Regions from separate parts of the Bradyrhizobium sp. AZCC 2230 genome, predicted to be linked through region 1. Evidence: riboswitches for the same ligand, from Rfam matches in the RefSeq annotation. Region 1 holds a riboswitch; the other holds the start of a gene.
The links. Region 1 has a riboswitch for glycine ahead of V1280_RS12360 (D-amino acid dehydrogenase). Riboswitches for the same ligand answer to the same signal wherever they lie in the genome.
Positions count from the first base shown of each region.

Region 2: another riboswitch for glycine. It lies ahead of gcvT (glycine cleavage system aminomethyltransferase GcvT); the one in region 1 lies ahead of V1280_RS12360 (D-amino acid dehydrogenase).

Region 1 is NZ_JAZHRS010000001.1:2,521,026-2,535,871, forward strand. Features, by position in the region: gene V1280_RS12350 (ABC transporter substrate-binding protein) at 1-662, opposite strand, end outside; gene V1280_RS12355 (M20/M25/M40 family metallo-hydrolase) at 931-2,061, shown strand; glycine riboswitch at 2,156-2,260, shown strand; glycine riboswitch at 2,264-2,375, shown strand; gene V1280_RS12360 (D-amino acid dehydrogenase) at 2,444-3,757, shown strand; gene V1280_RS12365 (ABC transporter permease) at 3,938-4,879, shown strand; gene V1280_RS12370 (ABC transporter permease) at 4,899-5,786, shown strand; gene V1280_RS12375 (ABC transporter ATP-binding protein) at 5,801-7,450, shown strand; gene V1280_RS12380 (M81 family metallopeptidase) at 7,763-9,268, shown strand; gene V1280_RS12385 (M20 aminoacylase family protein) at 9,296-10,459, shown strand; gene V1280_RS12390 (amidase) at 10,462-11,883, shown strand; gene V1280_RS12395 (crotonase/enoyl-CoA hydratase family protein) at 12,040-12,930, shown strand; gene V1280_RS12400 (IS701 family transposase) at 12,951-14,306, opposite strand; gene V1280_RS12405 (NADPH:quinone oxidoreductase family protein) at 14,449-14,846, opposite strand, start outside.
Region 2 is NZ_JAZHRS010000001.1:2,683,667-2,698,512, reverse strand. Features, by position in the region: gene istB (IS21-like element helper ATPase IstB) at 1-688, opposite strand, end outside; gene istA (IS21 family transposase) at 700-2,238, opposite strand; gene V1280_RS13200 (hypothetical protein) at 2,599-2,763, opposite strand; gene V1280_RS13195 (hypothetical protein) at 2,878-3,078, opposite strand; gene recA (recombinase RecA) at 4,189-5,277, shown strand; gene V1280_RS13185 (hypothetical protein) at 5,567-6,367, shown strand; gene V1280_RS13180 (hypothetical protein) at 6,378-7,316, shown strand; gene gcvP (aminomethyl-transferring glycine dehydrogenase) at 7,528-10,407, opposite strand; gene gcvH (glycine cleavage system protein GcvH) at 10,584-10,952, opposite strand; gene gcvT (glycine cleavage system aminomethyltransferase GcvT) at 11,199-12,347, opposite strand; glycine riboswitch at 12,493-12,581, opposite strand; gene alaS (alanine--tRNA ligase) at 12,804-14,846, shown strand, end outside.

The DNA of each region.
Region 1 (14,846 bases):
TTGCGCGGCAAATAGTCGGTGTTCTTGACGTAGACCGCCTTCACGCCGGGCTGGAATTCGCCCTGCACGAACTTGAACGGACCGGAGCCGATCTGTTCGGGGATCTGCTTGTCCGGCGGCGTCTCGGCGAGGCGCTTCGGCATCATGAAGGGCACGCGCGAGGACGGCTTGCCGATCGAATCCAGCACGAGGCCGTAGGGTTCCTTCAGCTTCAGCGTGATGGTCTTGGCGTCGGTCGCCTCGATGCTGGCCGTGAAGGTCATCATCTGCTGGCCCATGCCGTCGACGGCGGCCCAGCGCTTCAGCGAGGCGACGCAGTCTTCCGCCGTCACCGGCGCGCCGTCATGCCACTTCAGGCCGTCGCGCAGCGTGAAGGTGTAGGTGAGCTTGTCGTCGGAGATCTTCCAGTCCGCCATCTGCGGCTGGATCTTGAAGTTCGCATCCGTCGTGATCAGCGTATCGTAGACCATGTAGCCATGGTCACGCGTGATGTAGGCGGTGGTGAAGATCGGATCGATGATGCGCAGATCCGAATGCATCACCGCGGTGATGGTCTTGCCGGCCGCAAATACCGGCGATGCCATCGCCGTCGAGAGCGCGACGACCGACAGCGCAAGTGTGGAGGCGAACGCGCGTCGCCCCCGGCGCATCAAGCTCAACATAAAAGTTTCTCCTGACGTGAAACTGGTCAAAGGCAGGTTATTGGTTGAGCATTCGGTTCGTTCCTTAGGCGAACTAACCTCATGCAATGCCTTTATCTTTTCGAGACTTGCAGACAGTGTTGAGCGCGTCAATCCGCTTTCGGTGCAAGCCCTTGCGGCGCATGGACGGGCTCTACAACGATCGGTTTGGCTCTACAACTCTCCCCGCTTGTCCTGCCTGCGCTGATGCAATGCGCATTCCATCTTTCGAAGCTTGAGAGACATTAAGATGAATCCAGCCAATCTTCCCTTCGATTCCGAGACAATGCTCGAGGGCCTGCGCACCTGGGTGGAATGCGAGAGCCCGACCTGGGACGCGAGTGCGGTCAACCGCATGCTTGATATCGCAGCGCGGGATATGGCGATCATGGGTGCGACCATCGAGCGCATCGGCGGCCGTCAGGGCTTCGGCGGCGTCATCCGCGCGCGCTTCCCGCATCCGAAGCAGGGCGAGCCGGGCATTCTGATCGCCGGGCACATGGATACCGTCCACCCGGTCGGCACCATCGAGAAACTGAAATGGCGCCGCGAGGGCAACAAGTGCTACGGCCCCGGCATCTACGACATGAAGGGCGGCAACTACCTCTCGCTGGAAGCGATCCGGCAGCTGGCGCGCGCGTCCTTCACCACGCCCTTGCCGATCACCATCCTGTTCACGCCGGACGAGGAAGTCGGCACGCCGTCGACGCGCGACATCATCGAGGCGGAAGCCGCGCGCAACAAATATGTGCTGGTGCCCGAGCCTGGCCGCGCCGACAACGGCGTCACCACCGGACGTTACGCCATCGCGCGATTCAATCTTGAAGCGACGGGACGGCCGAGCCACGCCGGCGCGACATTGTCGGCGGGACGCTCGGCCATCCGCGAGATGGCGCGGCAGATTCTCGCAATTGACGCGATGACCACCGACGACTGCACCTTCTCGGTCGGCGTCGTGCATGGCGGACAATGGGTCAATTGCGTTGCGACCACCGCCACCGGCGAAGCGCTCTCCATGGCCAAGCGCCAGGCCGATCTCGACCGCGGCGTCGAGCGAATGCTGGCGCTGTCGGGTACGGCAAACGACGTGACCTTCAAGGTGACGCGCGGCGTGACGCGGCCGGTGTGGGAGCCGGATGCCGGCACCATGGCGCTTTATGAGAAGGCGCGCGGCATCGCCAAATCTCTCGGCGCGGAATTGCCGCATGCGAGTTCCGGCGGCGGATCCGACGGCAACTTTACGGGCGCGATGGGCATCCCGACGCTCGATGGCCTCGGCGTGCGCGGCGGTAATGGCCACACGCTCGAGGAGTTCATCGAGGTCGAGAGCCTGGTCGAACGCGGGCGCCTGATGGCGGGACTGCTGGCAACGCTGGAGTAATTGAATCAACTTCGCACTGCACAATGCGTTGGCAGTCGCGGGTGAAATTTAGCCTTGTCTAAAAATGAGGCGCATCGTACTGCTCGATGGTCCACGCGACGATGCGGGAGAGATCGCAACGAGGGCATCCAGCTTTCGTTGCGGCGCCGACGGAGCAACCGCCCCGGAAACTCTCAGGCAAAAGGACTGTATCGTCAGGACGATCTGGAGAGAGACGGCACGATTTGAAAATCGTGACGTCCACCGAAGGGGATAGTCCACGAAGACCTCGCGAGGTCTCTGTCGGATCAAGCTCTCAGGTAACCGTGACAGATGGGGCGCCGCCAACGGCTTTCGGGCCGGCGGTTAGCCGACTCTAACTCACGGGAGCCCCGAACCTATCATGACCCATATCGCCATCATCGGCGCCGGCATCACCGGCGTAACGACTGCCTATGCCCTGCTCGAACGCGGCTACAAAGTGACGGTGCTCGACAAGCATCGCTACGCCGCGATGGAGACCTCGTTTGCGAACGGCGGACAGCTCTCCGCAAGCAATGCCGAAGTGTGGAACAGCACCGCGACGATCCTGAAAGGCTTGCGCTGGATGTTCCGGCGCGATGCGCCGCTGCTGATGAACCCGCGGCCGAACTGGCACAAATATTCGTGGATGAGCGAGTTCGTCGCCAACATCGGCAACTACCGCGCCAACACGATTCTGACCACGCGGCTAGCGATCGAAGCCCGCAAGCACCTGTTCGAGATCGCGACGCGCGAAGGCATCGACTTCGATCTCGAACGCCGCGGCATCCTCCACATCTATCACGACAAAAAGGGTTTTGAGTCCGGCCTGCGCGTCAATGCGCTGCTGCAGGAAGGTGGCCTCGATCGGCGGCCGGTGACGCCGGAGGAAATCCGCACGATCGAGCCGACGCTGCGCAAGGATTATTACGGCGGCTTCTACACGCCGTCGGATGCGACCGGCGACATCCACAAGTTCACGCGCGGGCTGGCGGACGCCTGCAAACGTCGCGGCGCAAGCGTCATCCATGAGGCGAATATCGATTCGATCGCCCCTGCTGGCGCAAGCTTCGTGATCGGTTGGGCCGACCGTTCCGCGAGCGACGCTGTCGCGTCCGCGCGTGGCATGCTGAAGGTCGATGGCGTCGTGGTGTGCGCTGGCGTGGCCAGCCGTCACTTCGCCGCCCTCCTCGACGATCGCGTGAATGTCTATCCGGTGAAGGGCTATTCGATCACTGTGCAGCTCGACACCGCCGAAAGCCGCAACGCGACGCCGACCGTCAGCCTGCTCGACGAGGCCGCCAAGATCGTCACCAGCCGGCTCGGCGCCGATCGTTTTCGTGTGGCCGGCACGGCCGAGTTCAACGACTTCAACCGCGACATCCGAGCCGACCGCGTGCAGCCGCTGGTCGACTGGGTGCGCAGCAATTTTCCGGCGGTCGAGACCTCTCGCATTATTCCGTGGGCCGGGCTGCGGCCGATGATGCCGAACATGATGCCGGTGGTGCGCGCGGGCCGGATGCCCGGCGTGTTCTTCAACACCGGCCACGGCCATCTCGGCTGGACGCTGTCGGCCGCGACTGCGCAGATGATTGCCGGAACCATCGACGGCTGGCGCGGGCTCAACGCGCCGCCGACCGCCCCCTCATTTCGGGGAGAACTTGCGGTTGAGCGCGAGATGCGCCGTGCATCCTGAGTGGTTGCAAATCGATGCGGGGCGGCCCCTTGCGACCGCCCTGCCCTTGGCACACAATTTGCCCCAACAGGGCGGTCTCCGGCCGGCTTTTCCAGCCCGAGCGACAGGCGCGCATGATAGACACGATCGAATCCATGGGGGCCTCAAGACCCCACAAGTTCCGCAGCCGGAGATAGGTGCATGCTAGGTTATCTCATTCGCCGCGTTCTGGCTGCGGTGCCCGTGATGGGTGTCGTGGCGCTGTTCGTGTTCCTGCTGCTGCGGCTGACTCCCGGCGACCCGGCCGCGATTCTCGCCGGCGACAATGCGACGCCGGAGCGGCTCGAGCGCATCCGCGAGTCGTTGGGCCTCAACGAACCCCTGATCGTGCAGTTCATCACCTGGGTCGGCAAGCTGCTGCACGGCGATCTCGGCACGTCGCTCATCTCCAATTTGCCGGTCATGAAGATGATCGGCCAGCGCGTCGAGCCGTCGATCTCGATCGCGCTATCGACCATCATCCTCGCCGTTGTCGTCGCCGTGCCGTTAGGGGTGATTGCAGCTTGGAAGCACGGCACCTGGATCGACCGTTTCGTGATGGGCCTCTCCGTGCTCGGCTTCTCGGTGCCGGTGTTCGTGGTCGGCTATGTCCTGATCGAGGTGTTTGCGATCGACCTGCGCTGGGTGCCGGTGCAGGGCTTCAAGAGCATCTCGGGCGGCTTCGGAGCGTTCTTCGAGCGCATCATCCTGCCGACCTGCGCACTCTCCTTCATCTACGTTGCGCTGATCGCGCGCATGACGCGCGCGGCGATGCTGGATGTGCTGGGCGAAGATTACGTGCGAACGGCGCGCGCCAAGGGCATCAACGAGGTCGCGGTGATGATGCGGCACGCGCTGCGCAACGCCGCCGTGCCCGTGATCACCGTGATCGGCACCGGCTTTGCGCTCCTGATCTCCGGCGTCGTCGTCACCGAGAGCGTGTTCAACATCCCCGGCATCGGCCGCCTCACCGTGGATGCGGTGCTGGCGCGCGACTATCCGGTGATCCAGGCGATGATCCTGCTGACCTCGCTGATCTACGTCGTCGTCAATCTCCTGATCGACGTCGCCTACACGCTGCTCGATCCCCGGATCCGGTACTGAGGCAAGGACAACACCAAAAATGTCAGTCGATACCCTTCCCCAGTCGTCCATTCCGATCACGTCGCCGCTGCGGCCGCGTTTCGGCTTCCTCACCTCGACACCGATCATCGCCACGGCGACGGTGTTGCTCGCACTGATCGTGCTGATCTCGATCCTGGCGCCGCTGATTGCGCCGCATGATCCGATCCAGCTTGCGCCGTCACTGCGGCTCAAGCCCTCCTCGGCGCAATTCCTGCTCGGCACCGACGCCTACGGCCGCGACCTGCTGTCGCGCGTCATCTATGGCGGCCGCATCTCGCTCCTGATCGGCATCGGCTCGGCGATCCTCTCGATCGTCATTGGTCTTGCGATCGGTCTCGTCTCCGGCTTCTTCAAGTTGATCGATTCCGTGCTGATGCGCGTCATGGACGGCCTGATGGCGATGCCGAGCATTTTGCTCGCCATCGCCGTGGTCTCGCTGTCCGGCGCCAGCATCTGGACCGTGCTGGTTGCCATCACCATTCCTGAGATCCCGCGCGTGGCGCGCCTGGTGCGCTCAGTCGTGCTGTCCGCCCGTGAAGAGCCTTACGTCGAAGCCGCAATCTCGGTCGGCTCGTCGCTACCAAAAATCATGTGGCGGCATCTGATGCCGAACACGATCGCACCGCTGATCGTCCAGGGCACCTATGTCTGCGCCTCCGCGATCCTCACCGAGGCCATCCTCTCCTTCCTCGGCGCCGGCATCTCGCCGGAGACGCCGACCTGGGGCAACATCATGGCCGAGGGCCGCCAGTATTTTCAGCTCAAGCCGACGCTGATCTTCTGGCCGGGCCTGCTGCTCTCGATCGCCATCCTCAGCATCAATCTGATCGGCGACGCCGCCCGCGACGCGCTCGATCCCCGCATGAAGCAGCGGGAGGGCAAGTGATGACCGACCAAGTGATGACCAACCCGGTTCTCGACATCAACAACCTCGTCGTCTCCGTCGGCAAGAAGCCGGGGGGACCAAAGATCATCGACGGCATCTCGATCCAGGTCCACCAGGGCGAGACGTTGTGCCTCGTCGGCGAAAGCGGCTCGGGCAAGTCGGTGACCTCGCTCACCACGATGGGCTTGCTGCCGAAGGGCACGCTGGTTCCAACGAGCGGCAGTGTGAAGCTCGTCGGCGAGGAGATCCTCACCGCGACCGACCGCCGCCTGCGCCAGCTGCGCGCAACGCAGATGGCGATGATTTTCCAGGAGCCGATGACCGCGCTCAATCCGGTCGTGCACGTCGGCCGCCAGATCGACGAAGTCTTGCGCGCCCACACCGATCTCGATGCCAGGGCACGCAAGAAGCGCATCCTCGACATGATGGAGCAGGTGCGCCTGCCCCAGGTCGAGCGCATCTTCGCCTCCTACCCGCACCGTCTCTCCGGCGGCCAGCGTCAGCGCATCATGATTGCGATGGCGCTGGTGCTGGAGCCGAAGCTGCTGATTGCCGACGAGCCGACCACCGCGCTCGACGTCACCACGCAGAAGCAGATTTTGACCCTGATCCGCGACCTCCAACGCGATCACGGCACCGCCGTGCTGTTCATTACCCACGACATGGGCGTGGTCGCCGAGATCGCGGACCGCGTGGCCGTGATGCGGCAGGGCCGTCTGGTTGAAACCGGCCCGCTCGACACCGTGCTGCGCAATCCCACGATGGAATACACCCGCAACCTGCTCTCTGCGGTGCCGAGCCTGGTGCCGCGCACGGCACGGCCCGAGACCAAGGAACCGGTGGTGCTGGAAGCCAACGAGCTCAGCAAGGTCTACAAGGAGCGCGCGTTCTTCGGCAAAGGCCGCGAGGTCGTTGCCGCCGACAAGGTGACGCTGACGCTGCGCAAGGGCCGTACGCTCGGCATCGTCGGCGAGAGCGGCTCGGGCAAGTCGACGGTTGCGCGCTGCATCGTTCGCCTGATCGATCCGACCTCCGGCGGCGTGCGGCTGGCCGGCCGCGAGATCTCGGACATCTCGCGCCGCCTGCTGCAGCCGCACCGGCAGAAGATCCAGATCGTGTTCCAGGATCCCTACCGCTCGCTCAATCCGCGCGTCACCGTCGGCGAGAGCATCGCGGAAGGCCCGATCAACTACGGCACCTCGCATGCCGATGCGATGAAGCGGGCGCGCGAGCTGCTCGAGCTGGTCGGCCTGCCGGCCGATGCCGTCTCGCGCTATCCGCACCAGTTCTCCGGCGGCCAGCGCCAGCGCATCGCGATTGCGCGGGCGCTCGCGCTCGATCCCGATGTGCTGGTCGCGGACGAAGCGGTCTCCGCGCTCGACGTCTCCGTGCAGGCACAGGTGCTGGAACTGCTCGATGAGATCCAGAAGCGGCTCGGTATCGCCATCCTGTTCATCACCCACGATCTGCGCGTCGCAGCCCAAATCTGCGACGAGGTCGTGGTGATGCAGCACGGCCGCGTCGTCGAACAGGGCCCGGCCGCCGAAGTGCTGACCCATCCGCAGGAGGCCTATACGCGGGCCCTGCTCGAAGCCGCGCCGGGCCGCGGCTGGGACTTTGCGAATTTCCGGCCGGTGTCGGAGGGCATGGCGGCGACGGCGTAGCAACACCCACCGGTGTCGTCCCGGCGAACGCCTGGACCCATACCGCGGAATATATCGACCGCGCGTGGTGCTAATCGCGAACGACCAATCTTCGCCAAACTCCTCCCTGGGGTTATGGGTCCCGGCGCCTGTGCGCAATTGCGCACTAGGCCGGGACGACACCGAGGATTTGGAAGCGCCTTCTCAAACAACACGCATCCGCAGCATGCCCAAAAACGATCTGACCCTATGCGCGGCGACATGGGCTCCTCGCTTGCTCTCGCCGCAGCGCCATGGCTAATTTCGCGCACTTTCAATCGCTGGACTTGCATGATGACACGTATCGCCGTCGGCGGCTTCCTGCACGAGACCAACACCTTCGCTCCGACGAAGGCGACGTTCGCGGACTTCCAGCATGGCGGCGGCTGGCCGGCGATGACGCAAGGCGCCAACGTGCTGAAGGTAATGCGGCGCATCAATGTTGGGCTGGCCGGTTTCGTCGACAGCGCTGAGGCCAATGGCTGGGAACTCATTCCGACGATTGCCTGCGGCGCAAGCCCATCGGCGCATGTCACCAAGGACGCCTTCGAGCGCATCGTGAAGGTGATGGTCGATGGCATCGCGGCCGCCGGTCCGCTCGACGCGGTCTATCTCGACTTGCACGGCGCGATGGTGACCGAGCATCTCGATGACGGCGAAGGCGAGATTCTGGCGCGCGTGCGCCGCGTCATCGGCAAGGATGTTCCGCTGGTCGCCAGCCTCGACCTGCATGCCAACGTCACGCCCGCAATGATGGAACATGCGGATGCGCTGATTGCCTACCGCACCTATCCGCATGTCGACATGGCCGAGACCGGTCGCGCCTCCGCAAAGCACCTCGCTTTGCTGCTGAAGACGAAGCAGCGTTTCGCAAAGTCGTTCCGCCAATTGCCCTTCCTGATCGCGATCAGCTGGCAATGCACCAACGACTTTCCCACCAAGGGCATCTACGAAAAGCTCGCCGCGCTGGAGAGCGATGCGGTTCCGACACTCTCTTTCGCGCCGGGCTTCCCGGCCGCCGATTTCCGCGATTGCGGGCCGAGCGTGTTCGCCTATGGCAGGACGCAAGCGGACGCGGATCGCGCCGCGGATGCGATCGTCAAGCTGATCGAAAGCCACGAGGACGATTTCGACGGCAAGATCTGGACGCCCGATGACGGCGTGCGCCACGCCATGGAACTTGCGAAGAGCGCGAGCAAGCCGATCATCATCGCCGACACCCAGGACAATCCCGGCGCCGGCGGCGATTCCGACACGACGGGCATGCTGCGCGCGCTGGTGCGCAACAAGGCGAGCGCCGCGACCGGCGCGATCTACGATCCGGTCTCGGCCAAGGCCGCGCATGCGGCCGGCGTCGGCGCCACCGTCACGCTCTCGCTCGGCGGCAAGTCCGGCATTCCCGGCGATGAGCCCTATACCGAGACCTTCGTCGTCGAAAAACTCTCCGACGGCCGCTTCATCGCGCCCGGCCCCTATTATGGCGGCCGCGAGATGAAGATGGGCCCGTCCGCAGCCTTGCGCATCGGCGACGTCCGCGTCGTCGTCTCCTCGCACAAGGCCCAGCTCGCCGATCAGGCAATGTATCGCTATGTCGGCATCGAGCCGACGGCAGAGAAGATTCTGGTCAACAAGAGCTCGGTGCACTTCCGCGCCGATTTCGAGCCGATCGCAGAGAAGCTGATGATCTGCGCCGCGCCGGGCGCGATGCCGGCCGATACCGCCTCGCTGCCCTGGACGCGCCTGCGGCCGGGCATCCGTATCAAGCCGAGCGGCCCCGCTTTCACGCCAAAATCCCGCTAATCAAGTCACGCCAACCGGACAGGACACATGCCCACCATTGACCGCATCGACGGCTACGCCGACGAACTCACCGCCATCCGCCGCGACATCCACGCCCATCCCGAGATCGGCTTCGAGGAGGTCCGCACCTCCGGCATCGTCGCTGACAAGCTGAAGAGCTGGGGCATCGAGGTGCATCGCGGTCTCGGCGGCACCGGCGTGATCGGTGTCATCAAGGGCAGGGGCTCCAGCGGCAAGCGCATCGGCCTGCGCGCCGACATGGACGCGCTGCCGATGGAAGAGAACACCAATCTGAAATGGAGCTCGAAAATCCCCGGCCGCTTCCACGGCTGCGGGCATGACGGCCACACCACGATGCTGCTCGGCACCGCGCGCTACCTCGCGGAAACGAAGAACTTCGACGGTACCGTGCACCTGATCTTCCAGCCGGCCGAGGAAGGCCTCGGCGGCGCCCGCGCGATGATCAAGGACGGCCTGTTCGAGAAATTCCCCTGCGACGAGCTCTACGGCCTGCACAACGCGCCCGATCTCAATCTCGGCGAGATCGCGATCCTGCCCGGGCCGGCGATGGCCGGCGCCGACTTCTTCGACCTCCGCATCACCGGCTATGGCGCGCATGGCGCGATGCCCGAGCGTTCCAAGGACGCGGTGATCATCGCGACCACTCTGGCACAGGCGATCCAGACGGTCGTCAGCCGCAACGTCGACCCGCTCCAGGCTGCGGTGGTGTCGATCACCCAGATCCATGCGGGCTCCGCCTACAACGTCATTCCGGGCGAAGCGCATCTTTGCGGCACCATTCGCACCTTCTCGGATGAAGTCCGCGCCCTGATCAGCCAACGCATCCGCACGATCTGCGCCGGCATCGCGGCTGCGTATCAGTGCGAGATCGACGTCGACATCCGCGACACCTTCGGCGTGCTGGTCAACCAGGTCGAGCAGTCCAAGGTGGTCGAGGACGTCGCCCGCACCATCGTCGATCCGGCCAAGGTGATCACCCGAAGCCAACCGAAGATGGGCAGCGAGGACTTTGCCGACATGCTGCAAACCATTCCCGGCGCCTATTTCTGGGTCGGCCACGACGGCTCGGTGCCCGTGCACAATCCCGGCTTCGTGCTCGACGACAAGATCCTGCCGATCGGCGCCAGCATGTTCGCCCGGATCATCGAAACGCGCATGCCGGTGGGTTAGCAATGCAGAAAAAGAGCGTCGAAGAGGCGGTCACCTCGCTGCACGATCTGTCCGCGGTCGATCTGATCGCGGGCTATCGCGCAAAGCAGTTCTCGCCGAGCGAGGTGCTGGAGGATTTGCTCGCGCATGTCGCTGCGTGGGAGCCGCATCTGAAGGCGCTCTATGCGTTCGATCCCGACAGCGCGCGTGAGGCGGCGAAGGCGTCGACCGCGCGCTGGTCCGGAGGTGAACCGTCAGGCGCGCTCGACGGCGTGCCTGTCACGGTCAAGGACAACATCGCGACCAAGGGCGTGCCGGTGCCGCTGGGGGCTGCGAGCGTCAAGCTGGTGCCAGCCGAGAAGGATGCCCCGCCCGCCGCGCGGCTGCGTGAGGCCGGCGCGATCATCTTCGCGAAAACAACCATGCCCGATTACGGCATGCTGTCCTCGGGGCTCTCCTCGTTCCATGCGCTCGCGCGCAATCCGTGGGACCTCAGCAAGAATCCCGGCGGCTCCAGCGCCGGCGCAGGTGCTGCTGCGGCGGCCGGCTATGGTCCCCTCCATCTCGGCACCGATATCGGCGGCTCGGTGCGCCTGCCGGCGGGCTGGTGCGGCCTCGTCGGCCTGAAGCCGAGCTTTGGCCGCGTGCCGATCGATCCCACCTATGTCGGCCGCGTCGCCGGTCCCATGACCCGTACGGTCGACGATTGCGCCCTGATGATGAGCGTGATCGCAAAGCCCGACCGGCGCGACGGCACGAGCCTGCCGGCGGAGCCTCTGAACTGGAAGGGACTGGAGAAGTCCCCGCGCAAGCTGCGGATCGGCCTGATGCTCGATGCCGGCGTCGGCCTGCCGGCGGAAAAGCCGGTCCGCGAGGTTGCGGTGAAGGCCGCAAAGGCATTCGAGTCTGCGGGCGCAGTCGTCACCGAAGTCGACGGCATCCTTACGCGTGAGATGCTCGACGGCCTCGACAACTTTTGGCGCGCGCGGATGTGGGACGATCTGTCCAAGCTCACGCCGGCCGAACAGGCAAAGGTGCTGCCCTATATCTTCAGTTGGGGCGCGTCCGGCGCGAAACTGTCGGGCGTCGACGTGATCCGCGGCTTCAACCAGACCATGGCGATCCGGGCCGCGGCATCAAAGCTGTTCTGCGAGCTCGACTATGTGATCTCACCGACCGCGCCGAACGTGAACTATGCGGCGGAATGGGCCTCGCCGACCAACAATCCGATGAGGCCGTTCGAGCACATCTGCTATACCGTGCCGTGGAATATGTCGGAGAACCCGGCGGTCTCCATCAACGGCGGCTTCGACGCCAAGGGCTTTCCCATCGGCGTGCAGATCGTCGGGCGCCGCTTCGACGATATCGGCGTGCTCGGCATGGCCAAGGCTTTTGAAACCCTGCGCGGCGCGCAGAAGCCCTGGCCAAAGCCGCCGGCGAAGTAGCCGCACTCTGTCATTCCGGGTTGCGCCCTCTTGGCGCAAGCCCGGAATCCATTCATCGGCCATCCAGGCTGCACAATGGATTCCGGGCTCGCGCTTCGCGCGCCCCGGAATGACCTGCTAGAGAGACCGACAAAGAGACGAAGGAAGGAAACCGCCATGGCGTATGAGACGATCAAATACGAGGTCGCCGAGCAGATCCTCACCATCACGCTGAACCGGCCCGACAAGCTCAACGCCTTCAACGCGCAGATGCAGGCCGAGCTGATCGACGCATTCGACGCCGCCGACAAGGATGACAACGTCCGCGCCATCATCGTCACCGGCGCCGGCCGCGGTTTTTGCGCAGGAGCGGACCTTTCCTCCGGTGCAGACACCTTCGATCGCGACGCGCGGCGCGGGCCGGTGAAGCGGTTTGCTGACGGCAAGGTCGATTACAGCGATCCGCAAGCGCGCGATGGCGGTGGCCAGGTGACCTTGCGCATCTTCAAGTGCCTGAAGCCGGTGATCGCCGCGGTGAACGGTCCTGCCGTCGGCATCGGCGTCACCATGCAGCTCGCGATGGACATCCGCATTGCCTCGGACGCTGCGCGCTTCGGCTTCGTGTTCTCCCAGCGCGGCATCGTGCCGGAAGCCGCTTCGAGCTGGTTCCTGCCGCGCATCGTCGGCATCTCGCAGGCGCTGGAATGGTGCTATTCGGGCCGCGTCTTCCCGGCGCAGGAAGCGCTCGCCGGTCGCCTTGTCAGCAAGGTCGTCGCCCCCGATGATCTGCTGCCGACCGCTCGCGCGCTCGCGAAGGAATTCGCCGCCAAGACCGCGCCGGTGTCGGTGGCGCTGATCCGCCAGATGATGTGGCGCATGATGGGCGCCGACGACCCCATGGAAGCCCACAAGGTCGACAGCCGCGGCATCTACACGCGCGGCCGCTCGGAGGACGTGAAGGAAGGCGTGGTGTCGTTCCTGGAGAAGCGGCCGGCGCAGTTCAAGAACAAGGTGTCGAGCGACATGCCGGACTATTTTCCGTGGTGGAGCGAGCGGGAGTATAAGTAGCTGCGTAGGGTGGGTTAGTCCTACTGGATCACAAATTTCGTCGTTGGCTTAGCGGTTTGCGACGGGTGCAACATGAGCATCGTTGCAGGTTCGCTACAATCGCGACCGCCAACAGGCGATGGATGGTTGCGATCGAGTTCGGAACGTGGCGTTGCGGCCGGATCGGGGGCGCCGCGGGGTCGGTAACCACGGGGAAGGGCAGGTTTTTCGATTGCAGCGGCGCCATCAGGTCCTGAGGGGGGAATCCTCTCCCGCTCGGAGATCAGAAAACCGTAGGCTGCGATCGACATCGTGCCGTGGTGGTGAAAGCCTCGCCACGTGCGCCCCTCATAGTGGCCGAGGCCGATTTCCTGCTTGAGTTCCTGATAATCGCGCTCGATTCGCCAGCGCAGCTTGGCTAGATCGACGAGGTCGCGCAACGGCATGTCGTGGTCGACGGTTGCGAGCCAGAACTTCGTGGGCGCAGCTTCGTTTTTGGGCCATTCGATTAGCAGGATCTCTTCGGCAAACTGCGCTTCGCCCCGTATTGGCGCGGCACGCACGCGTACGCTAGCAAAGCGTGATCGCAGTTTCTCATTGCTGCCGTCTCGCCACGTGATGGTGCGCCAAGCGTGTTTGGGCAGGCTGCGCGCCAAAGCTTCGACGCTGACGCGCTTCGGCTTCCGATTGTCCTCGCGCACCGCGCGCACTTTGACGGTCGAGACGATGGCTGCCACGTAGTCTAGCCCCAAGCCCGTGATCGCTCGGCGCAGACCGCTGTTCGTCCCATAACTCGCGTCAATCAGCACGGCACCGCAAGCCACCTTTGCCGTCACAGCCGCGCGGATCTGCTCCAGCGCAAGCTGCGGTTTGGTTTTGAACCTGATCGAGCGTGGCACATGCGCCTCGGCGCGGCGCGATCTGTCGCCTGTCCACGCTCGCGGCAGATACAGCCGATATGCGATCGGCAGACTGCCATGATGATTGGCGATCGACAGCGTCACCGCCACCTGGCAATTGGCCTGCTTGCCGAGTTGTCCGCAATATTGATGATGGACCCCGACCGAATGCCGGCCCTTCTTGGGAAACGACGTATCGTCGATGATCCAGGCTTCGATCGGTCCATGCCGCGTCATCGACGGCATCACCAGGTCTCGCACCTTGGCCAGCATCTGATCGTCCGACCATTCCGAATTGGCAACGAAATGCAGCAGCTTCTGATGCTGTGCCGAAACCTGCGCCGGCGCTGTCACTGCCGCCATCGGCTCCACGCTGCGACGCCCTTCCGTCGCCAATAGCCCTGAGCAATAATCCCGCAGCGGTCCCGCCCGGTCCGCGTGCCCAACCACCTTCGTCAGCTCGCCGACATACGCCCCAAATCGATCCGCAATCGCCATTCCGCTGCCGCGATCCATCACAGCCTCCTCGCTAGACGGAAAGCTCAACAACCATCTGATTCCAAACTAAAATCAAACGTGGCAAACTGACTCAGCTAAATGACTCAGTCGTACTAATCCACCCTACGGCACCATCGCTCCATCAATCCATCACCAGCGCCACCCGCCCGATGGCCTTGCGGTCGAGCAACAGCCGCATCGCCTGCGCATAATCTTCCAGCGGCAGGCGGTGCGAGATGTTCGGGCGCAGCTTGCCCTCCTCCGCCCATGCGAGCAGCGCCTTCAGGCGTACCTCGCCAAGCACCGGATTTTTCCGCACCGCCTCGCCCGCTCGCACGCCGAGCACGCTGGCGCCCTTGATCAGCAGCAGATTGGTCTTGGCCGAGCCGATCCCGCCCGTAAAACCGATCACCAGCAGCCGCGCGCCCCAGGCGATGCAGCGCATCGAGTCCTCAAACACCTGGCCGCCGACGGGGTCGAACACCACATCCGCACCGCGGCCATCGGTGATGCGCTTGACGGCGTCACGAAACGGCTCGC
Region 2 (14,846 bases), 160 kb from region 1:
TCCGGTGGGCGTTATGGACCAGGCGGTCGAGAACGGCGTCGGCGTAGGTGGGGTCGCCGATCAGCGCGTGCCATTGATCGACGGGAAGCTGGCTGGTGACGATGGTGGAGCGGTGGCCGTAGCGGTCCTCGAGGATCTCCAGGAGGTCGTGGCGGGCCGCGGCGTCGAGCGGCTCGAGGCCCCAGTCGTCGAGGATGAGGAGATCGACGCGGCCGAGCGCGCGCAGCAGGCGGGGGTGGCGGCCGTCACCGCGCGCCAAGGCCAGATCGCTGAACAGTCGCGGGACGCGCTGATAGAGCACGGAGCGATTGTCGCGGCAGGCCTTGTTGCCGAGCGCTGAGGCGAGCCAGCTTTTGCCGACGCCGGAGGGCCCGCAGATCAGCAGGTTGGCGTGGTCATCGATCCAGCGGCCTTCGACCAGCATCGTCAGCAGGCTGCGGTCGAGGCCGCGTGGAGTGCGGTAGTCGATGTCTTCGACGCAGGCCTCCTGGCGCAGCTTGGCGTATTGCAGCCGCTTCGACAGCCGCTTGTCGCGTCGCAATGACGCTTCGCGTTCGAGCAGGAGCGCGAGCCATTCGGCGTGGCCGAGGCTTGCGGCGTCGCCGCCGGCTTCGATGTCGGCGAAGGCCTTGGCCATGCCGTGAAGGCCGAGCGCGTGGAGCTGATCGAGGGTCGGATGGGTAAGCAAGATGAGATCTCCTAATTGTAGTAGCGCGGCCCGCGGATGTTGGGATGAAGGATCGGCGCGTCGTCCGCGGAGCGCTTGGGTGAAGGACGCCGATCGAGATTGTTGGCGAGGATCGATTTGACCGAGCCGTAGGTGCGCGCGCCGATATCGATCGCCCGCATGGCGGCGGCATCGAGCCGCTCGTGCCCGTAGGATCGGGCGAGCCGGATGATGCCGAGACAGGCGCGGAAGCCCTGTTCCGGATGCGCGCGCTCGTCGAGGATCAGGTCGCACAGCGCCGCGGTCGCCGGCCCGATCGAGGCTGCGTCCTTGCGGATGCGCTCGATGGTCCAGCCGGCGTAGCGCCGATGACTGGATGCCATGTGCTCCGGCACGGTCGTGTGCTTGTGGTTGCCGCTCATGCGCTGATGCGCGGCGATCCGCTCACCCTTGTGGAATATCTCGACGGTGCGGGCCGTGAAGCGCACCTCGACCTCGGCGCGGACGAAGCGATGCGGAACGCTGTAATAATGCGCCTCGATCTCGACGTGATAATCGATGCTGACCCGGCAGATCCGCCACTCAGCGAACACGTAAGGGCTCTCCGGCAAGGCCTGGAGTGCCGGCCGGTCGATCTCCTCCAGCAGCTTGCGGCGAGTGACGCCGAGCCGCCGGATCGGCCGCTCCTCGTTGAGCCGGGTCATTAACTCGGCGATCGCCGCGTTGACCTCGGCGAGGCTGTGGAAGATCCGGTGGCGCAGCCGTCCGAGCAGCCAGCGCTCGACCATGAGGACCGCCTGCTCGACCTTGGCCTTGTCCCGTGGCCGTCGCGGCCTCGCCGGCAGAATGGCGGTGCCGTAATGCGCCGCCATATCGGCGTAGCTGCGGTTGATCTGCGGATCGTAGAGGCAGGCCTTGATCACCGCGACCTTGGTGTTGTCCGGCACCAGCAGTGCCGGCACGCCGCCGATCGCCTCGAAGGCGCCGACGTGCCCGCTGATCCAGTCGGCGAGGCCCTGCGTCCAGGTCGCCTGCGCGTAGGTGAAGCTCGATGCGCCGAGCACTGCGACGAAGATCTGCGCGGTGCGCCGTTCGCCGGTGAACCGGTCGATCACCACCGGCACGCCGTCGCCGGCATAGTCGACGAACAGCTTGTCGCCGGCCGCATGCGACTGGCGCATCGTCACCGACAGCCGGCCTTCCCAGGCCCGGTAGAGCTCGCAGAACCGCGAATAGCGATACCCGCCGGGTTCGCCCGCGATGTACTCCTCCCACACAATCGACAGCGTCACGTGCTTGCGCTTGAGCTCGCGATGCACCGCCGCCCAGTCCGGCTCGGCCTGCCGCCGATGGCCCCGCCGGGTGCCCGGACCGGCTCCGGCGCTGGCGAACAGCCGGGCCTCCAGCACCGTGTCGGTGACGTCGTCTGGCAACGGCCAGGTCAGCCCCGCCGCCTCGAACCGGCGGATCGTCAACCGCACCGTCGAAGGCGCCGTCCCCAACCGCCGCGCAATCTCGCGGGTCGGCATCCCAGCCGACTTCAATCTGATCACTTCGCGCACGTGGCGCATCGCAAGCCTCTCCGTCGGCATCCAGGTCCCCCTTCGCAAAGCCGAAAGGCGGGACCGTATCGGAGCCAGAAGAGGCCTCGTCACCCCGGGCGACATCATCCCGGAATGGTGGGCGAGATCATCTCGGAATGGTGGGCGACATCAAATCGGAACGGTGGGCGAGATCATTCCGGAAAGGTGGGCGACATCGAGCGGAATCAGCAATGCGGGGATAACCCGCGCGCGTGCGGATGGTTCTCAGGGGCAAGCTCCCCGTCCAGTCTGGTGGTCTAGGCCGAAGATCAGGACGGGGAGCTGCGCGCCGGACCCCCGTCGCATGACAATGCTAGGAACGTGCCATGACAGTCCTGTGACTGCTGCTCAGTGCACGTTCATCCTATCCAGAGGAAGGCGAAGCTCAGCGGCGCGCTCGGCCTGATCCTTTTTGCGGAAGTCGCTTTCCCTACGCTCGAACTCAATCATTGCTGCCGTGGCGGCTTCCAACAACCGAGTGCGCCTGTCCGCTTGCTGCGTGCTTTCCGTCATCACCCAGACTCCCCAAAACTAACCGTACCCAGCAGAAAGGTTCGCGGAAGATTGCGAACTTATGACGGCAGCGTTCAAAGCAGGCCATCGCCTCAGTTGGGGAATTTATGGGTACTACTCTGGCGCCTGCAGCCCGGGCGACCTCAGCCACTCGCTCATGTGAGAGCCGGTTTCTGCCTGTCTGGCTTTGCGGAGGAGGGCTTCGCGCTCAGGGCCGGGCGAAAGCTGTTTGGCTTGCTCTCTTAATCGTTCGGCTTCTTGGGCAAGGCGTTCTTCCAGGGAAAGGGACTGTTTAAAACGACGACGTTTCGACATGACACAACCTCGTCCAACGGGTCCTAACCGCAGAGTTTGAGTTCTTGCGAAATGAATATGCAGACGACCGACCCACAGTTCCAAAGCGAACATTTCAAAACAGGCCACCGTGGTTTTGAAACCAGGCCACTGCGGTCGGAAACAGGCCAGCACCTGGAATTTGGCGCTGGCCTGTTTAACCCTCAGTGGCCTAAGTCGAATTTCCCAGTGGCCTGTTTTGGATTGGATGAACCTTGAGGAAGATCAAGGAATGCGGTCACAGAGAACATGCCGCGAACTAACGTATCCACTGGTGGAACATGCCTGTAGGGAAGGTGCCGAATTGACTCGTATTCGGAACTTATGAGGCGCACAATGTCCCCCATCACCGCCCGGCCCTCGGCTTTTATCGGTGACTGAGAACGCCCGGTTGCGCTCCCGCCCCACTCAAACAGGGAGCAGCGTCATGCAAGAGCACCGACGCCGTTTCAACCAAATCGATCCCCTCGACCAGCGCCTTTCGGAAGAGGCCGAACGTCTGCGGAAAGAAGCCAGAGGCACCCCGCCCGGGGTAGAGCGCGCCAGGCTTCTTCGCAGGGCCCAGCTTGCGGAGACCGCTTCGCACATAAGTGAGTGGCTTTCGTCGCCCGGATTGAGGCCGCCCGCCTAAGCAAGCCGAGGGTGGCGGTGTGGCCCATCTGATTTTCAAACTCGCCATCATTGGACTGTGCGTCTTTTCAGCAGTCCTGGCATCCATACTGTTCTTCAATTTGTGAAAGGCCGCCTCAGTCGGCGGCCTTGTCTTGCTCGATCTTCATTTCAACGGGGTTCTCGTCCCCATCATAGATTTGAGAGACGTTCATTGCGAACGTCTTGAACCACCGTACCCGTTGAGCAGCGGGCCATTCCTTCGGCGCGGCGTATTCCCGCGTCCAGCTCCAAATCCGTTGCCGGAGCAAACTGCTCTAGTGGCTCGATTTGATTTTCAGAGTGGCTCATTTAGGCCAGTGCCAAATTCCACAAAAGAACATATTGCGAACTTAGAACAAATAGTGTACGTTGTTTTTATCGACGACCCGCCGCCAATCGTTTGTCCCGCACCCGAATCCTCGCCATAAGGAGCACGACCCAATGTCCACCACTGCCCTGCGTATCGTCGAAGGATCCTCCATGGACAAGAGTAAAGCTCTGGCTGCCGCGCTCTCCCAGATCGAGCGCCAGTTCGGCAAGGGCTCGGTGATGAAGCTCGGCAAGAACGACCGCTCGATGGATGTCGAGGCGGTGTCGTCCGGGTCGCTCGGGCTGGATATCGCGCTCGGCATCGGCGGCCTGCCGAAGGGGCGTGTCGTCGAGATCTACGGGCCGGAATCCTCGGGAAAAACCACGCTGGCGCTGCACACGGTCGCGGAAGCGCAGAAGAAGGGCGGCATCTGCGCCTTCATCGACGCCGAGCACGCGCTCGATCCGGTCTATGCGCGCAAGCTCGGGGTCAATATCGACGAGCTGCTGATCTCCCAGCCCGACACCGGCGAGCAGGCGCTGGAAATCTGCGACACGCTGGTGCGCTCCGGTGCGGTGGACGTTCTGGTGGTCGATTCGGTTGCGGCGCTGGTGCCGAAGGCCGAGCTCGAGGGCGAGATGGGCGATGCGCTGCCGGGTCTTCAAGCGCGATTGATGAGCCAGGCGCTGCGCAAGCTCACGGCCTCGATCAACAAGTCCAACACCATGGTGATCTTCATCAACCAGATCCGCATGAAGATCGGTGTGATGTACGGCTCGCCGGAAACCACCACCGGCGGCAACGCGCTGAAATTCTATGCCTCCGTCCGCCTCGACATCCGCCGCATCGGCGCGATCAAGGAGCGCGACGAAGTGGTCGGCAACACCACCCGCGTCAAGGTGGTGAAGAACAAGCTGGCACCTCCCTTCAAGCAGGTCGAGTTCGACATCATGTACGGCGAGGGCGTCTCCAAGATGGGCGAGATCCTCGATCTCGGCGTCAAGGCCGGCATCGTCGAAAAATCCGGCGCCTGGTTCTCCTATGACAGCCAGCGCCTCGGCCAGGGCCGCGAGAACTCGAAAGCGTTCCTGAAGGCCAATCCCGACATCACCGCCAAGATCGAAACCTCGATCCGCCAGAACTCCGGCCTGATCGCCGAGCAGATTCTCGCCGGCGCCCCCGAGCGCGACGCCGACGGCGAGGAGCCGGCGGACGAGTAAGTCCTAACGCGAAGAACTTTCGCGAGGAGCGGGCGCTGAGGACGTTGAGTTGCCGACGTCGTCAGCGCCCGTTTCGTTTTGTGCTGCGTTGATCGGGTGGTGTGATGAAGCGTCTGATCTTGACCAGTTCGTCCGGCGCTGATCTTGCCAAATCGAAGTTGGCTGAGATCGTCGTTTTTTTCTTTTTCGTTTCACGTGGGATCCGCTGCCTTCACCCGAATATTTCGCAGCTTATTTCGGGGCGCGCTCAGGAACGCTCAGGACGGGCGATCACTGGTCGCATTGGGGCGTGGTATGGCCTCCCGCCTTCAAGGATCGCAGGAACCTGCCTTTTGCCGAGTTTTGCGAGCGCTATGACGAGATTGAACTTTGGTTTGACCCGAACCCCGAAGATCAATTGCAGTTGATTTGGCTGCTCGACTATCTCGCTTCATGCCCCCAGCTGCTGGAAAAGCTTCGATTGCGTTTGCTGGCGAGTGATTTTTTCGACGTGAGAATCGAAAGGCTCGGAAATTCCGCGTCATATATTCCTGTCGTGGACGTCACGGCCAATGAGCTTGCGACCGCCAAGATGGCTTGGCAGGCCTATTGCGCGCCGACACCCGAGGCTTGCGCTGATCTGGTCCACAAGGACCTTAGCGCGTTGCCGATGTTGAGGCCGGCTCTGCTCGATCTGTTGGAAGAGCTTCCGTCGCCTTTGACAGGACTTGGTGTAACTGAGTTGCGGTTTCTGGAACTCATTGCGCGAGGGTTCACGCTCACAAATGCGCTGTTTCACCTGCGCTCACTCCGAGGCACGCGGATATTCGGCGAAGTTGAGTCGGGAAGGTTGCTTCAAGGGTTAGCACATGGTCCGAAACCCGCGGTGGCGGGGCTGGACGATGAACTGCGGACAATCGACCTGGAGAATCATCGGGACCGGCACGTCGCTTTTCTGCGCAGCCGGTTGTCGCTGACCGAGTTCGGCAAGGCCGTTCTGGCCCATCAGGAAGATTTTAGCCGCTACAATCCGATCGACCGCTGGTGGGGCGGCACGCATCTGACCAGCGACCGACTGTGGCGCTACGGCGCTGTTCTGACGAAGCCTTGAGGTCGCCGGCATGACGCGGCTCATTGTCACGACAGACTCGGCCACCGCCGGCGCCATTCAACAGGCGGGCCTTGCTGATCGCGTGATTGCGATCGACCGCCGGCTGGTCTGGGGACCGTTGCCAACCGCTGCTGAGCGCGAGGCGTTCTTTGCACCACGCGCAACGCAGCCACATGGCGTTCATTGGCTCGACGATACGCCGCGCTGGCGGCTCGATGAATCGGGTGCGAAAGATCGCGGATTGATCGAATTGTTCGCGGAATGCGACTCGGTCGAACTGTGGATGGGGCCAGAGCCGAATGCGCAATTGCTTCTGCTCTGGTTGCTCGACTACTGCGGGAGTGGGAAATCGGCGGTTTCCAAGCTCGTCATGCGTCAGCTGGACCTCTCCGTTGGCGGCGTCGATGCCGAGCGACTTGCGACGCTCAACCCGCCGACCGTCAAGCTCACGCAAGATCACCTTGATCTGGCCGGCCGTGCGTGGCGCGCCTATCGCGCGCCGACGCCGCAAGACTGGTTTGATCTCCTCAAGGCAGATCTAAATCTGCTGCCGCAACTCGGTCAGTGTGTGCTGGGCGTGCTCGAAGAACTTCCGAATGTCACTACCGGTCTTGGAGCGATGGAAACGCGGATACTGGAGTTGATCGCACCAGGCGGCGTGCAACCCTTTGATGTCTTTCCGGGCGATCAGAAGCGCAATGAGCGGCGCATTTTTGGTTACTGGGAAGTCGGAGCGCTGCTCAATGGCCTCGCGCGCTGTCCAGTGCCGGCCCTATCCGGGCTGGAAGAAGCGCGTTCTCGCTCGACATGCACAACGATCCGCTCCGTCACGCACGGTACAAGCAGTCGCGTCTGTCGCTTACTCAACTCGGAAGGGCGGTGTTGGCAGGGGAAGAAGATTTCCTCCGTCACAACCCGATCCATCGCTGGTGGGGCAGCACGCTTCTGACCAACGAACGGCTGTGGCGATGGGATCGCGAAAGCCGATTGTTGGTTGCGCCGTAGCTACGCATTCAGTGCCGTAGGGTGGGCAAAGGCGCGTAAGCGCCGTGCCCACGATCTTTCAACGTGGCGAAAGGTGGTGGGCACGCTTCCGCCTTCGCTCTTCGAGCTACGGCGGACAAGTCGCTTTGCCCACCCTACGAGACCTCCGTCGCGTCCTACTCCGCGGCTTCCGCGTAATCGCTCACCGGCGGGCACGAGCACACCAGATTGCGGTCGCCATAGACGTTGTCGACGCGTCCCACGGGGCACCAATATTTGTCGGTGCGTGAGGAGCCCGCGGGGAAGCAGCCTTCAGAGCGGGTGTAAGCGCGCTTCCAGTCGTCATCGGCGATGTCGTGTACGGTGTGCGGGGCGTGGCGCAAGGGCGAGGCCTCGATCTTGAAGTGGCCGGCCTCGACTTCGGCGATTTCCTTGCGGATCGCGATCATGGCGTCACAGAAACGATCGAGCTCCGCCTTCGATTCCGACTCGGTCGGCTCGATCATCAGCGTGCCCGGCACCGGAAAGCTCATGGTCGGAGCATGGAAGCCGTAATCGATCAGGCGCTTTGCGATGTCGTCGACGGTGACGCCGGATGTCGTCTTCAGCGGACGGGGGTCGACGATGCACTCATGCGCGACGCGGCCCTTCTCGTTCTTGTAGAGCACCGGGAAGTGCGCATCGAGGCGTGCTGCGATGTAGTTGGCATTGAGGATCGCGATCTCGGTCGCGCGCTTCAATCCTTCGCCGCCCATCATCAAAATGTAGATGTAGGAGATGGTCAGGATCGACGCCGAGCCGAACGGTGCGGCCGAGACCGGGCCGACCGGGGCATCCGCGCTTGTCGCGGAATGGCGATTTTCAGGATGATTTGGAAGGAACGGCGCAAGATGCGCCTTGACGCCGATCGGGCCCATGCCGGGGCCGCCGCCGCCATGCGGGATGCAGAAGGTCTTGTGCAGATTGAGATGGCTGACATCGGCGCCGTAATCGCCGGGCCGGGACAGGCCGACCTGCGCGTTGAGGTTGGCGCCGTCGAGATACACCTGGCCGCCATGGCCATGCACGATGTCGCAGATTTCGCGGATGTGCTCCTCGAACACGCCATGCGTCGAGGGATAGGTGATCATGACCGCGGCGAGATCGTTCGAATGCTTCTCCGCCTTGACGCGGAGATCGTTGACGTCGACGTCGCCGTTGGCCTCGCAGGCGACCACCACCACGTCCATGCCGACCATCGCGGCCGAGGCCGGGTTGGTGCCGTGGGCGGAGGAGGGGATCAGGCAGATTTTCCGGTGCGTCTCGCCGCGCGCGGCGTGATAGCCGCGGATCGCAAGCAGGCCGGCATATTCACCCTGCGCGCCCGAGTTCGGCTGCAGCGAGATCGCGTCGTAGCCGGTGATGTCGCACAGCCATTTTTCAAGCCGCGCAAACAGCGCGTAATAGCCCTTGGCCTGCTCGCGCGGGGCGAACGGGTGGAGGCTACCGAACTCCGGCCAGGTCAGCGGCATCATCTCGGTGGTCGCGTTCAGCTTCATGGTGCAGGATCCGAGCGGAATCATCGCGCGGTCGAGCGCGAGGTCGCGATCGCTGAGCTTGCGCATGTAGCGCAGCATCTCGGTCTCCGAACGATGGGCGTGGAACACCGGATGGGTGAGGAACGCGGTGGTGCGCTTCAACGCCTCCGGCAGCGCCTCGCGCGTGGTGGCGTCGATCTCGGCGTAGGACAGCTGGCCGCCGAAGGCGCGCCAGACGGCTTCGACCGTCGCGGGCGTCGTGGTCTCGTCGAGCGCGATGCGGAGCGCGCTTTCACCGACGCCAAGATTGATTGTCTCGGCGGTGGCACGCGCGATGATCTCGGAGCGCCTGGCGCCGGCATCGACGCTGAGCGTATCGAAGAAGGTTTCGCTGGTCAGAGCAAAGCCGAGCTTGCGCAGGCCGGCCGCGAGCACGGCGGCGCGGCGGTGCACATTGCGCGCGATCTGCGTCAGCCCTTCGGGGCCGTGATAGGTCGCGTACATTGCCGCAATCACGGCGAGCAGCACCTGCGCGGTGCAAATGTTGGAGGTCGCCTTCTCGCGGCGGATGTGCTGCTCGCGGGTCTGCAGCGCGAGGCGATAGGCAGGCATCCCGCGGGAGTCGACGCTGAGACCGACGATGCGGCCGGGCAGCGAGCGCTTCAGCGCATCGCGCACCGCCATATAGGCCGCGTGCGGGCCACCGTAACCCATCGGCACGCCAAAGCGCTGCGCGGAGCCGATCGCGATGTCGGCGCCGAGCTCGCCGGGCGAGGCGATCAGCGTCAGTGCCAGCAGATCGGCGGCAACGATCGCGAGCGCGCCTTTGGCCTTCAGCGCCGCGATCGCGGGCCTGAGGTCGCGCACCGCACCGGATGAGCCCGGATATTGCAGCAGCGCGCCGAGCACGTCGGCCTTGTCAAGATCGGTGAGGGGGTCGCCGACGACCAGCGACCAGCCGAGCGGCTCGGCGCGGGTGCGCATCACAGCCAGCGTCTGCGGATGCACGTCCTTGTCGACGAAGAAGGCTTTTGCTTCGACCCGCGAATGCCGTTCGGCGAGCGCCATGGCTTCGGCTGCGGCAGTGGCCTCGTCGAGCAGCGAGGCGTTGGCGACGTCGAGCCCGGTGAGATCGCAGATCATGGTCTGGAAGTTGAACAGCGCTTCCAGCCGGCCCTGGCTGATCTCGGGCTGGTAGGGCGTATACGCGGTGTACCAGGCGGGGTTTTCGAGGATGTTGCGCTGGATCACCGCAGGCAAAATCGTGCCGGAATAGCCCTGGCCGATCAGCGAGGTGAAGACCTGGTTCTGGGCTGCGAGCTCGGCCATATGCGCGATCGCCTCGGTCTCGCTCAGCGGCTTGCCGAGATCGAGCGGCGCGGCCTGCCGGATCGAGGCCGGCAGCGTCTCTGACATCAACGCGTCGACGCTCTTGGCACCGACGGTTTCGAGCATTGCGGTGACATCGCGCGCCGACGGGCCGATGTGGCGGCGAACGAAAGTGGCGGTGTCGCCATTGGATTTGCGGTGCGCGGTCATCATGGGTCCTCGCTCAGGAGTTGCTGTCATCGCCCGCCTTGTGCGCATTGCGCACAGGGGCGGGCGATCCAGTACGCCGCGGCCTCTCGGTTCTAGCCGAAGCGGCTGCGTTTACTGGATGCCCCGCCTTCGCGGGGCATGACAGTGAGTATGGGGAGACGGTTCGGCTCATATCCTCACGCCGTATGGGCCTTGTAGGCGGCTTCATCCATGAGGCCGCCGAGCTCGCTCTTGTCGGCAATCTTGATCTTGAAGAACCAGGCCGCCGCTTGCGCGTCAGAGTTCACCAGCGCGGGCTCGGCGGCGAGTGCGTCGTTGGTCTCGAGCACGTCGCCCGAGATCGGCGCGTAGACGTCGGAGGCGGCCTTGACCGATTCCACGACGGCGGCGGCTTCGGCCTTCTTCAGGCTGCGGCCGACCTTGGGCAGTTCGACGAACACGACGTCGCCGAGCTGCGACTGCGCGTAATCCGTGATGCCGACGGTTGCGACATCGCCGTCGATCGCGAGCCATTCGTGGTCGGTGGTGTACAGCGTCGTGGTCATTGTCTGTTTCCTGAAGCGGTATGAAGTTGAGTTGAAAGCCGCGGGCTCGGTCTTAACCTCTCCCGTAGGGAGGTCGGATCGCATCGAAGATGCGATCCGGGTGAGGGGATCTGGTCTCACTGGGTGCCGCGGCCCCTCACCCGGATTGCACTGGACGATGCTGCGCATCGCCAGGCGCAATCCGACCTCTCCCCGCTGGGGAGAGGTGACCGTGGGGCTGCCAATTGTGCTCAATCTCATCATGCGTCAGCGTTTGTAGGTGTTTTTCACGAACGGCATGGCGGCGACGGTGAGGGCGAGACGTTGCCCGCGCACCTCGGCGAAGAGTTTTGTGCCGAGCGCGCTCAGGCCTGTGGGCACATAGCCCATCGCGACCGGCGCATTCAGGGTCGGGCCGAAACCGCCCGATGTGACCTTTCCGATCGGCTCGCCGCCCGCGCTGTCAGCGAACAGCAGCGCACCTTCGCGCACCGGCGCGCGGCCCTCAGTGCGCAGGCCGACGCGGCGGCGGGATGCACCGTGATCGAAATGAGCGAGGATCTTCTCGGCCCCGGGAAAGCCGCCGGCGCGGGCGCCACCGGTGCGGCGGCTCTTCTGCACCGACCATTCCAGCGCGGCCTCGACCGGCGTGGTTTCGGTGTCGATGTCGTGGCCGTAGAGGCAGAGCCCGGCTTCCAGCCGCAGGCTGTCGCGGGCGCCGAGACCGATCGGCATCACATCAGGATTTTCCAGCAGCGTCTTGGCGAGGCGTTCGGCGTCGCTAGCTGCCACCGAAATCTCAAAGCCGTCCTCGCCGGTATAGCCCGAACGCGAGACGAAACAGGCGAGGCCGGCAACCTGATGCGGGCCGGCGTCCATGAACTTCATGGCGGGGGCCTCTGCACACAATTTCGCCAGTGCTGACTCGGCCTTCGGGCCCTGCAGCGCGATCAGCGCGCGATCGGCGAGCGAATCGATGACGCAGGCGTCTGACAGATTCGTGCGCAGATGCGCCTCGTCCTCTTCCTTGCAGGCGGCGTTGACGACCAGGAACAAATGATCGCCGAAATTGGCGACCATCAGATCGTCGAGAAGGCCGCCATCCACATTGGTGAACTGGGCGTAGCGCTGCCGTCCCGGTGCAATCGCCAAAATATCCTGCGGCACCAGCCGCTCCAGCGCGCGGGCGGCGTCCTCGACCTTCCCCGACTTCGGCCGAAGGGCGATCTGGCCCATGTGGGAGACGTCGAACAGGCCGGCGGAGGAGCGGGTATGGAGGTGCTCTTTGAGCACGCCCGCGGGGTACTGCACGGGCATGTCATAGCCCGCGAACGGCACCATCTTGCCGCCAAGCGACACATGCAGGTCGTAAAGGGGGGTACGTCTAGGGGACTCTCGGTCGTCGCGCGCAAGCATCACGGGGCCCTCGGCGGTTCCCCGGAGACGATTCCCCGGCGGACACCAGTCGAAGCCCCATCTGTCGCTGTGCCTGAGAGTATTATCCCGTCGGCGGACGCAGTCCGGGCTTTAAGCCCGTCGGCGCCTCTTTCCAGATGTCGTCAAAGCCACGCGGTCCTTTTGCCTGAGAGTTTCCGGGGCGGTTGCTCCTTCGGCGCCGGCAGTGAAGCCGGTCTCTCCCGACGTGGCCGTACGATACAGATGGGTACAGACCACAGCCCGGCCAAGCCTGTCAACGCGCACCTGGCGGCTTTCAACGGGATTGCGCTGATACTGCAACCCTCTGATCTCCCTGCACAGTTTCTGGACAGCGAGACTGGCCTTGTCTAAAAGCGCTTTGGCCCGCAGATATCAGCCCAAATCACAGGTTTGGACGGCACGGAAGCGGGCCCAAGCACACCCGATTGGATGAACATGAGCGGCGTCAACGAGATCAGGTCGACCTTTCTGAACTTCTTTGCCGAGAACGGCCACGAGATCGTGTCGTCCTCGCCATTGGTGCCGCGCAACGACCCGACATTGATGTTCACCAATGCCGGCATGGTCCAGTTCAAGAACGTCTTCACCGGCGTCGAGAAGCGGCCCTATCAGCGCGCGACCACGTCGCAGAAATGCGTGCGCGCCGGCGGCAAGCACAATGACCTCGACAATGTCGGCTACACCGCGCGCCATCTCACCTTCTTCGAGATGCTCGGCAACTTCTCGTTCGGCGACTATTTCAAGGAGCGCGCGATCGAGCTGGCCTGGAAACTGATCACCAAGGAATACGGGCTCAAGAAAGACAAGCTGCTCGTCACCGTCTATCACACCGACGATGAGGCCGCCGATCTCTGGAAGAAGATCGCGGGCTTCTCCGACGACCGCATCATCCGCATCCCGACCTCGGACAATTTCTGGGCGATGGGCGACACCGGCCCGTGCGGCCCGTGCTCGGAGATCTTCATCGATCGCGGCGACCACATCTGGGGCGGCCCTCCGGGCTCTCCGGAGGAGGATGGTGACCGCTTCCTCGAATTCTGGAATCTCGTCTTCATGCAGTACGAGCAGGTGACGAAAGAGCAGCGCGTGGATCTGCCGCGTCCCTCGATCGACACCGGCATGGGCCTGGAGCGCATGGCCAGCATCATGCAGGGCGTCGACAGCGTGTTCGAGACCGATTTGTTCCGTCATTTGATCGACGCGACATCGTCCGCGCTGGGCCACGGGCCGAACGAGCAGACCGTCGCCTCGTTCCGCGTCATCGCCGACCATCTGCGCTCGTCTGCCTTCCTCGTCGCGGACGGCGTGCTGCCCTCGAACGAGGGCCGCGGCTATGTGCTGCGCCGGATCATGCGCCGCGCGATGCGCCATGCGCAGCTGCTGGGTGCGAAAGAGCCGCTGATGCATCGCCTGGTGTGGGCGCTGGTGCGCGAGATGGGCCAGGCCTATCCGGATTTGATGCGCGCGGAAAATCTGATCGAGGAAACGCTGCGGCTGGAAGAGACCCGCTTCCGCAAGACGCTGGTGCGCGGCCTTGCCATCCTCGACGAGAAGAGCGCGTCCCTGAAGAAGGGCGACATGTTCGACGGCGACGTCGCCTTCACGTTGTACGACACCTACGGCTTCCCGCTCGACCTGACCCAGGACGCGCTGAAGTCGCGCGGCATCGGTGTCGACCAGGCCTCCTTCACCGACGCGATGGAGCGCCAGAAGGCCAAGGCGCGCGAGTCCTGGAAGGGGTCTGGCGAGGCGGCCTCCGAGGCGATCTGGTTCCCGCTGCGCGAAAAGCTCGGGGCCACCGAATTTCTGGGCTACGAGACCGAGAGCGCCGAAGGCGTGGTGTCCGCGCTGGTGAAGGACGGCCAGGAAGTCGCCCACCTCAAGACCGGCGACACCGGCGCACTGCTGCTCAACCAGACGCCGTTCTATGCGGAGTCCGGCGGCCAGGTCGGCGACACCGGCGTGCTGACGGGTGAGGGCGGCATCAAGTTCCGCGTCACCGACACCCAGAAGAAGCTCGGCGATTTCTTCGTTCATGTGGGCACATTGGAGAGCGGCGAGCTGAAGGTCGGCACCGCGCTGCAGCTCGAGGTCGATCACGGCCGACGCTCCTCGATCCGTGCGCATCACTCGGCGACGCATCTCATTCATGAGGCGCTGCGCCAGGTGCTCGGCGATCACATCGCCCAGCGCGGCTCGATGGTCGCGCCGGACCGCCTGCGTTTCGACTTCGTGCATCCGAAGCCGATCACGGCGGAAGAGCTCGCCCGCGTCGAGGACATCGCCAACGACGTGGTGCTGGAGAACGACGAGGTCACGACCCGCGTCATGGGCGTCGACGAGGCCCGCGAGGCCGGGGCGCGCGCGCTGTTCGGCGAGAAATACGGCGACGAGGTTCGCGTCGTCTCGATGGGCAAGACCGCGCGCGAGCGTGGTGTCAACGCGCTCGGCTGGTCGGTCGAGCTCTGCGGCGGCACG